4 regions of the Rahnella sp. Larv3_ips genome follow, and region 4 is predicted to be linked to each of the others. Evidence: predicted binding sites of a transcription regulator. Region 4 holds the regulator's gene; each other region holds the start of a gene.
What was found. Region 4 encodes PurR, which represses purine synthesis genes. Its sites were predicted from a motif close to CANGCAAACGTTTGCNTG; they were not measured.
Positions count from the first base shown of each region.

Region 1: a site for PurR is predicted at 1,133-1,150, ahead of purL (phosphoribosylformylglycinamidine synthase). Genes of this name have one in related genera too.
Region 2: a site for PurR is predicted at 810-827, ahead of serA (phosphoglycerate dehydrogenase). Genes of this name have one in related genera too.
Region 3: a site for PurR is predicted at 1,197-1,214, ahead of glyA (serine hydroxymethyltransferase). Genes of this name have one in related genera too.

Region 1 covers NZ_MJIB01000005.1:719,280-721,489, reverse strand. The annotation lists gene mltF (membrane-bound lytic murein transglycosylase MltF) at 1-968, opposite strand, end outside; gene purL (phosphoribosylformylglycinamidine synthase) at 1,247-2,210, shown strand, end outside.
Region 2 covers NZ_MJIB01000005.1:782,636-784,845, reverse strand. The annotation lists gene rpiA (ribose-5-phosphate isomerase RpiA) at 1-560, shown strand, start outside; gene serA (phosphoglycerate dehydrogenase) at 910-2,148, shown strand.
Region 3 covers NZ_MJIB01000021.1:861,749-863,958, forward strand. The annotation lists gene hmpA (NO-inducible flavohemoprotein) at 1-1,039, opposite strand, end outside; gene glyA (serine hydroxymethyltransferase) at 1,318-2,210, shown strand, end outside.
Region 4 covers NZ_MJIB01000004.1:1,322,462-1,324,671, reverse strand. The annotation lists gene punR (DNA-binding transcriptional activator PunR) at 1-651, shown strand, start outside; gene purR (HTH-type transcriptional repressor PurR) at 849-1,874, opposite strand; gene ED901_RS08405 (YnhF family membrane protein) at 2,208-2,210, shown strand, end outside.

The DNA of each region.
Region 1 (2,210 bases), on a different contig from region 4:
GGTGATTTGGCCTGCGGATCCCAGTGTGATTCCTGATACGCGATGGCGGCGAGTAAGCGCCAGTCGATATCCTGCGCGTATTTTTCGAACAATGGCTGCAAGTCAGGCAGCGTTTTGTCGATGGCGTTCAGGAAAGTGCGCGTATCGACGTAATCGAAATCGCCGACGTGGCCGAGGTATTTCTCCTCAAGCTTTTGCAGAGTGCCGTCGTCGGCAATCTGGCTGAAAAAGTCGAGCATAGCGGCGGACAGGCTGTCGTCGTCGGGCTGCTTGCGGTAATACCAGGTGACGGGTTCATCTTCGGTAACGTCAAACGCGACGGCAAGACGTGGATAGACACGCTGCATCAGCGCGATAGTCACTGAATCGCCCAGCGTGTAATCCAGTTTGCCATTTTCCACCTGCTGCAGAAGGTCGCGTGGCGACATCTTGTCAGTGGTGCTCCACGTCAGGTTGGGGAATTTTTTGCCTGCGGCTTCCAGTGTCGGGATGTGCGCGGTTCCGGCGGAAACCACCAGAGTGCCTTTAATGTCGGCAAAACTTTTTGGCCGCACGGAGCCCTGCCGGTAAACCAGTTGCTGGGAGATGGAATAGTATTCCGGCCCGGCGCGGTAGTTTTTCAGCCGTTCATTGTTGTAGACCAGACCGGACGCCAGCATGTCGGCTTTATCGTGATCGAGTTCGTTGAACATCGCGTCGACGGTGGTGTGCTGAGAGACGACGAGCTTCACCCCCAGATAATCTGCGAAGCGTTTTGCCAGTTCGTAATCGAAGCCGAGATTACCTTCCGGTGAGTCCATAAAAGTCAGTGGAGAATTGAGCGTGCTGACGCGCAATTCTCCACGGGATTTTATTTGATCCAGCTGGTCACCTTCACCCCGATGCCACGGCACGGCAGGCCATAAGGCCAGCGCCAGCAACAGGGCGGCAATTCCCATGAGGAAATAGTTAAATTTTAGTCGCTTCAAATAGTTATCTCGCTGCGGCGCTCTTGTTTTTTTACGATATGCTGTGCAGTTTGTATGGTTATATCCCCAGTGCTGACGCATTTTGCTCAACAAAACGACAGTCTGCAACTTTATTCATAATACCCGCACGAAATGCCTGCCTATAAATGAATATCAATATTCACTGCGCAAACGGTTTCGTCAGGCGAAGGCTTTCTTTATAATAGGCCGCGTTTTCCCCCTGTTGCGCCCAATGAAGCACTGTGGTCAGTGTCTTCGAAGACGAGAGATCTGTGATTATGGAAATACTGCGTGGTTCGCCCGCTTTGTCGGCTTTTCGCATTAACAAATTGTTGTCCCGCTGTCAGGATGCCCGCCTTCCGGTCAGCGATATCTACGCCGAATATGTACACTTTGCCGATGTCAGCGCGCCGCTGAGTTCGGACGAACAAACCAAGTTACAACGCCTCCTGAAATACGGTCCTTCTCTCGCTGAACACGCTCCAACCGGTCGTTTACTGCTGGTCACGCCACGCCCTGGCACCATTTCTCCCTGGTCTTCCAAAGCCACTGACATTGCACACAACTGCGGTTTGTCGCAGGTTCTGCGTCTGGAGCGCGGTCTGGCCTTCTACGTGCAGGCACCGCAGCTGACCGAAGCGCAGTGGGCACAGCTGGGCGCTTTATTGCATGACCGGATGATGGAAACACTCTTCGGCAATCTGGAAGACGCCAGTGCGCTGTTTGCACAGCATCAGCCTGCGCCGGTGCAGCACGTTGATATTCTCGGTGAAGGCCGCAGCGCGCTGGAAACGGCCAACATCAAACTGGGTCTGGCGCTGGCGCAGGACGAAATTGATTACCTGATGGAAGCCTTCACGTCGTTGGGGCGCAACCCGACTGACATCGAGCTGTATATGTTCGCGCAGGCTAACTCCGAACACTGCCGTCATAAAATCTTCAACGCTGACTGGATTATTGACGGCGAAACGCAGCCGAAATCCTTGTTCAAGATGATCAAGAACACCTTCGAACAGACGCCCGATCACGTGCTGTCTGCGTATAAAGACAACGCCGCCGTGATGGAAGGTTCGCAGGTCGGTCGTTTTTACGCCGATGCGAAAGACGGTCTGTACGATTTCCATCAGGAGCAGGCGCACATTCTGATGAAGGTCGAAACGCATAACCACCCGACGGCGATCTCTCCCTGGCCGGGTGCGGCAACCGGCTCCGGCGGTGAAATCCGTGATGAAGGCGCAACCG
Region 2 (2,210 bases), on a different contig from region 4:
TCATTGATGCACTGGGGTCCATCAAAGGCCAGATCGAAGGCGCAGTCTCCAGCTCCGACGCGTCTACCGCAAAACTGAAAAGCCTTGGCATCCATGTTTTCGACAGCAACGAAGTCGATTCGCTGGATGTGTATGTCGACGGCGCGGATGAAATCAACGGTTCAATGCAAATGATCAAAGGCGGCGGCGCAGCGCTGACCCGCGAAAAAATCATTGCGGCGATTGCCAAAAAATTCATCTGTATTGTGGATGCCTCCAAGCAGGTCGATGTGCTGGGTAAATTCCCGCTGCCGGTGGAAGTGATCCCGATGGCGCGCTCCTATGTTGCACGTGAGCTGGTGAAACTCGGCGGCCTGCCGGAATACCGTCAGAATGTGCTGACAGATAACGGTAACGTGATCCTCGATGTGCATAACCTGAACATTCTGGATGCCGTCGCGATGGAAAATAAGATCAACAGCATTGCCGGTGTGGTGACCGTCGGCCTGTTCGCCAACCGTGGCGCAGACGTGGCGCTGGTCGGGACTTCCGAAGGCGTGAAAACCGTTAAACTGAAGTAATGACGATATAAGCAGAAGATCTGGCTGCTTTAGCCCAAAGCAGCCAGCCTCCGCCTTGTCATCCCGCTGTCATAACGCAATGTTATGAAGATGATAATTTTCTGGTTGAATCATCTTTTCTTCAAAGGCTTTAATTTGGTGACTTATGTCACATTTCAGTATTTCTCCTCCTGAACGTCTGGCGCTGTAAAATCTAACCAGCATGAAATGCTAAAAACCAACAGGCACGGTGAGCCTTCTGCTGCCTGGCAGGCAATCGTTTGTATTGATGATGGCGGATTTTTTGTTATGTTGGCTGTGAGCAATCACCTCGCAGTTCGAATTCAGCCAGAAAATATAGGGTCGGGAAATGGCAAAAGTATCACTTGAGAAAGACAAGATTAAATTTTTGTTAGTGGAAGGCGTCCACCAAAGTGCGGTTGATACACTCCGTGCCGCGGGTTACACCAATATTGAATTTCACAAAGGTGCTTTAGATACTGAATCGCTGAAAGAGTCGATTCGTGATGCGCACTTTGTTGGACTCCGATCGCGTACTCAGCTGACCGAAGAAGTGTTCCAGGCAGCAGAAAAACTGGTGGCTGTTGGGTGTTTCTGTATCGGGACCAATCAGGTTGATCTGAAAGCCGCCACGCGTCGCGGTGTTCCGGTGTTCAACGCACCGTTTTCTAACACCCGCTCAGTAGCCGAAATGGTGCTGGGTGAAATGTTGCTGATGATGCGCGGTATTCCTGAAGCGAATGCGAAAGCGCACCGTGGTATCTGGAACAAGCTGGCCGTCGGTTCATTTGAAGCACGCGGCAAACGTCTGGGTATCATCGGTTACGGCCATATCGGTACGCAGCTGGGCATCCTGGCAGAAAGCCTCGGGATGCGCGTGTTCTACTACGACATCGAAAGCAAATTGCCGTTGGGGAATGCGCAGCCAATTGCTTCGTTGCAGGAACTGCTCAATACCAGCGACGTCGTGACGCTGCATGTGCCCGAAACCGCCGGGACAAAAGACATGATTTCTGAAGTGCAGCTGGCGCAGATGAAGCCGGGCGCGCTGCTGATCAACGCCTCGCGCGGCACGGTCATCGACATTCCTGCTCTGTGCAATGCACTGCGCAGCAAACATCTTTCCGGTGCGGCGATCGACGTTTTCCCGGAAGAGCCAGCGACCAACAGCGATCCTTTCAATTCTCCGCTGTGTGAATTCGACAACGTGCTGCTGACGCCGCACATTGGCGGTTCGACCATGGAAGCGCAGGAAGGTATCGGCCTCGAAGTGGCAGGCAAACTGGCGAAATACTCTGACAACGGTTCAACACTGTCAGCGGTTAACTTCCCGGAAGCCTCTTTGCCAGCACACACTGAGAAAGCCAGCCGTCTGTTGCATATCCACGAAAACCGTCCGGGCGTGCTGACCAGCATCAACCAGATTTTTGCGGAGCAGGGCATCAACATCGCCGCGCAGTATCTGCAAACCAGCCCGGAAATTGGTTATGTGGTTATCGATGCGGAAACAGATATCGCGACGCTGACTACCGCGTTGCAGCTGATGAAAGCGATCCCGGGAACCATTCGTGCCCGTTTGCTTTACTGATCGTATCAGCCATAAATGACAAAGCCGCCGAAAGGCGGTTTTTTTGTGTCTGCATAAAATGG
Region 3 (2,210 bases), on a different contig from region 4:
TCGCCTGTGGCTGGTTATACCAGACATGGCTTTCCAGCTGCGGCAGGTTTTTCTGTGCGTCTTTTACCTCTGAGGCAAACGCATGTACCGCACCGTTTTCAGCCGCGTGCAGCCACTGCACCGGCGCGTGATGTCCGCGCGCTGCCAGCGTATTGAGCATGCCTAACATCGGCGTCTGACCGACACCGGCAGAAATCAGCGCAACCGGCGTGGTATCGCTGATATCCATAAAGAAATCGCCGTGCGGGGCCGCCAGATGGATGATGTCGCCCGGCAGCGCAACATTATGCAGGAAGTTAGACACGGCGCCTTCCCCTTCGCGTTTCACCGCAATCCGGTAGGTTTTGCCGTTCGGTGCCTGCGTCAGGGAATACTGACGGATTTCCTGATTTTCCAGTGACGCGTCGCGGATATACACCGCCAGATACTGCCCCGGCTGAAAGTCGGCGACCGGTTTGCCATCGACAGGTTCGAGCAGGAAGGACGTGATCAGCTCACTCTGCGGCTGTTTTTCGGCGATGCGGAATTCACGCGTGCCGCGCCAGCCACCGGTTTTTTCTGCGCTGTCCTGATAAATCTCCACTTCACGGTTGATAAACACGTTCGCCAGTACGCCATAGGCTTTGCCCCAGGCATCCAGCACTTCCTGACCCGGACTGAACATTTCATCCAGCGTTGCCAGCAGGTGTGCGCCGACAATGTTGTATTGCTCTGGCTGAATGGTGAAACTGGTGTGTTTTTGCGCGATGCGTTCCACCGCGGGCAGCAGCGCCGCCAGATTTTCGATATTGGCTGCGTAAGCGCAGATGGCATCAAACAGCGCCTGACGCTGATCGCCGTTGCGCTGGTTGCTCATATTGAAGATGTCTTTGAGTTCGGGATTGTGTTCGAACATGCGGTCGTAGAAGTGTGCGGTCAGTTTCGGGCCGGTCGCCGCCAGTAATGGAATAGTGGATTTAACGGTCGCGATAGTGGCTGAATCAAGCATAGTGAACTCCGTGTCTTCGTCGATTTTATTAAACATGTATTTTAAATGCATCTTATATAAACCCACAATTTTTGTAAACACCCACTAAAGGGGTAAGGGCTTTACGTCAGGTGCCCAGGTCACAAAGCTGAAATATAGACATGTTCAGATGAATATTTATCCCTTGATTCCGGGCAGGGGTTCTTAGATCAAAGCCTTGCTGTATCTGGAGCCAATCGTTTGCCTAAAAACCTTAAACTGACCCTATCCGAAGGCCGCTTAAACATTTACACTGTGGCGCAGAACCCCGAGGGGCGTTTATTTTTAGTTTGTTGAGTCAGGAGATGCGGATGTTAAAGCGTGAAATGAACATTGCCGATTATGATGCTGAGCTGTGGGCAGCAATGGAAAAAGAAGTTGTTCGTCAGGAAGAACATATCGAGCTGATTGCGTCAGAAAACTACACCAGCCCGCGTGTCATGCAGGCTCAGGGTTCGCAACTGACCAACAAATATGCCGAAGGCTACCCGGGCAAACGTTATTACGGTGGTTGTGAGTACGTCGACATCGTTGAACAACTGGCTATCGACCGTGCAAAAGAATTGTTCGGTGCAGATTTTGCCAACGTTCAGCCACATTCCGGCTCACAGGCAAACTTCGCGGTGTATACCGCACTGCTGCAACCGGGCGACACCATTCTGGGGATGAACCTCGGCCATGGCGGTCACCTGACTCACGGTTCACCGGTTAACCTGTCCGGCAAACTGTACAACGTGGTGCCTTACGGCATCGACGAAAGCGGCGACATCGATTATGACGACGTAAAACGTCAGGCCGAACTGCACAAACCAAAAATGATCATCGGCGGCTTCTCAGCCTTCTCCGGTATCGTTGACTGGGCAAAAATGCGTGAAATCGCGGACAGCGTGGGCGCGTACTTCTTCGTAGATATGGCACACGTTGCCGGTCTGATTGCGGCGGGCGTTTACCCTAACCCGGTGCCACACGCGCACATCGTCACCACCACCACGCACAAAACGCTGGCTGGCCCACGCGGCGGTCTGATTCTGGCGAAAGGCGGCGACGAAGAGTTCTACAAAAAACTGAACTCCGCGGTATTCCCTGGTGGCCAGGGCGGCCCGCTGATGCACGTGATTGCCGGTAAAGCGGTCGCACTGAAAGAAGCGATGGAACCTGAGTTCAAAGTTTACCAGCAGCAAGTGGCTAAAAATGCCCAGGCGAT
Region 4 (2,210 bases):
GTCGCAAACGGCTGGCGTGGCGAGCTGCGGGTGGCGGTAGACCGAATTGTGAAACCCGCCAGAACGCGGCGGCTGGTGCTCGATTTCTACCGTCATTTCCCCGATACGGAACTTATCATTCATTCCGAAGTATTTAACGGCGTCTGGGATGCGCTGGTCGATGGCCGCGCAGACGTGGCAATTGGCGCGACGCGGGCGGTGCCGGTGGGCGGGCGTTTCAGTTTTCGCGATATGGGTTTTATGGACTGGCACTGTGTCGTCAGCCCTCAGCATCCGCTTGCGCAGCTCTCCGGCGCGCTGAACGATGATCAACTGCGGCCTTATCCGGCGCTGTGTCTGGAGGATACTTCGCGCACCTTACCCAAACGTGATACCTGGACGCTGGATAATCAGCGGCGCCTGGTCGTGCCTGACTGGACTTGCGCGCTGGAGTGTCTGAGCGAAGGTTTATGCGTAGGGATGATGCCGGTTCATCGCGTGAGTCATCAGATTGAACAGCAAAAATTACAGGTTCTGGCGCTGGAGAATACCTTCCCTGACAGCCCGTGTTGCCTGACGTGGGATCAGAGTAACTCCTCTCCTTCGCTGGCCTGGCTGCTGGAATACATGGGCGATACAGAAACGATGAATCAGGAATGGTTACGGGATTAGAAAATAAACATCCACCTCTCCGGGAGGCGGATGTTTACTGGTGTTATAAATGTTTGGTCAGAACGTAACTCTTACGCCCGCATTGGCCTGCCAGGAGTCAATACCCTCATCGTCGCTGCTTAAACGCTGCTGATACCGGAAGCCAGTATTGACCGGGACGAGAAAAAACGCCTGCACAGGCAGGCGTCAGATTTTTGTTAACGGCGATAATCGCGGAAAGGGCCGTCGGCTACTGAACGGCGCTCGACCAGTTTGGGATGAACCTCAATGGTCTGTGATTCTTCACGTTTACTGATAATTCTGTCCAGCAGCATGGTAAACGCCATTTCGCCCAGACGCTCTTTCGGCTGATGCACAGTGGTTAACGCCGGAGAGAAATAACGCGCATTTCGCACATTGTCATATCCGATCACCGAAATATCCTGCGGTACGCGTAAACCGAGCTCATCTGCGGCACAGATAGCCCCCATCGCCATCACATCACCGCCACAGAAAACAGCAGTAGGGCGCTGTTTCTGCATCAGGATTTTGTGCATCGCCTGATAACCCGATTCCGGTTCGAAATCACCCTGAACCACCCACTCTTCGCGCAGAGGAATGTTAGCTTCGTTCAGCGCCTTGACGAAACCCTGGAAACGACCACCACCGGTATTACGTGCCAGTTGCCCTGGGATCACGCCAATATCACGATGCCCGCGTTCAATCAGATAACGACCGGCCATATAACCGCCTTCGAAGGCGTTATCGATAATGCTGTCAGTGAAGTTTTTGCGCGCCTCGCCCCAGTCCATGACGACCATCGGAATGGAGCGGTATTCTTCCAGCATATTCAGCAGTTCATCCGGATATTCCGCGCACATTACCAGCAAGCCGTCGACGCGTTTTTGCGCCAGCATTTGCAGATAGGCCTGCTGTTTCTCCAGATTATTATGCGAGTTACACAAAATCAGCGTGTAGCCTTTGGAGAAACAGCTGTTTTCAACGGCTTCAATGACTTCGGCAAAGTAGGGCGCTTCACTTGAGGTCGCCAGCAGGCCAATGGTTTTGGTGTTATTGACCTTCAGGCTGCGCGCAACGGCGCTTGGCGAGTAGTGAAGCTCTTTGATAGCCAGCAGAACCGCGGTTTTGGTGTCTTCGGCGACGAAACGTGTTTTATTGATGACGTGCGACACGGTTGTGGTGGAAACGCCAGCGCGCTTAGCGACATCTTTAATCGTTGCCATGTAAACAATGACTCCTGAACTCACGTGTTTCAGCACGTTAGCATTATGTTAATCGTTTGCTTGCGTGGATTTCACTGCGGGCTTTTAAAAAGGCAGTGAAATCGTTGGGTGGATTCGTCAGAGTGAGGCGCAAAACGCTCTCGGGTGAAATCGACCGGCACACAGGCGTGGTAACCGACAATTTTCTCTTATAATGCAGCAAAGTGGAAGTGTTATTGTGGAATATCGCGCATGAATCAACGCGGGATTTTAGCGATGAAGTATGAGAAAATGCGTTGGCACACATTTTATGTGGCTTAATGAAACGCCACAATTGATCCGTAAGGGGGTTTTATG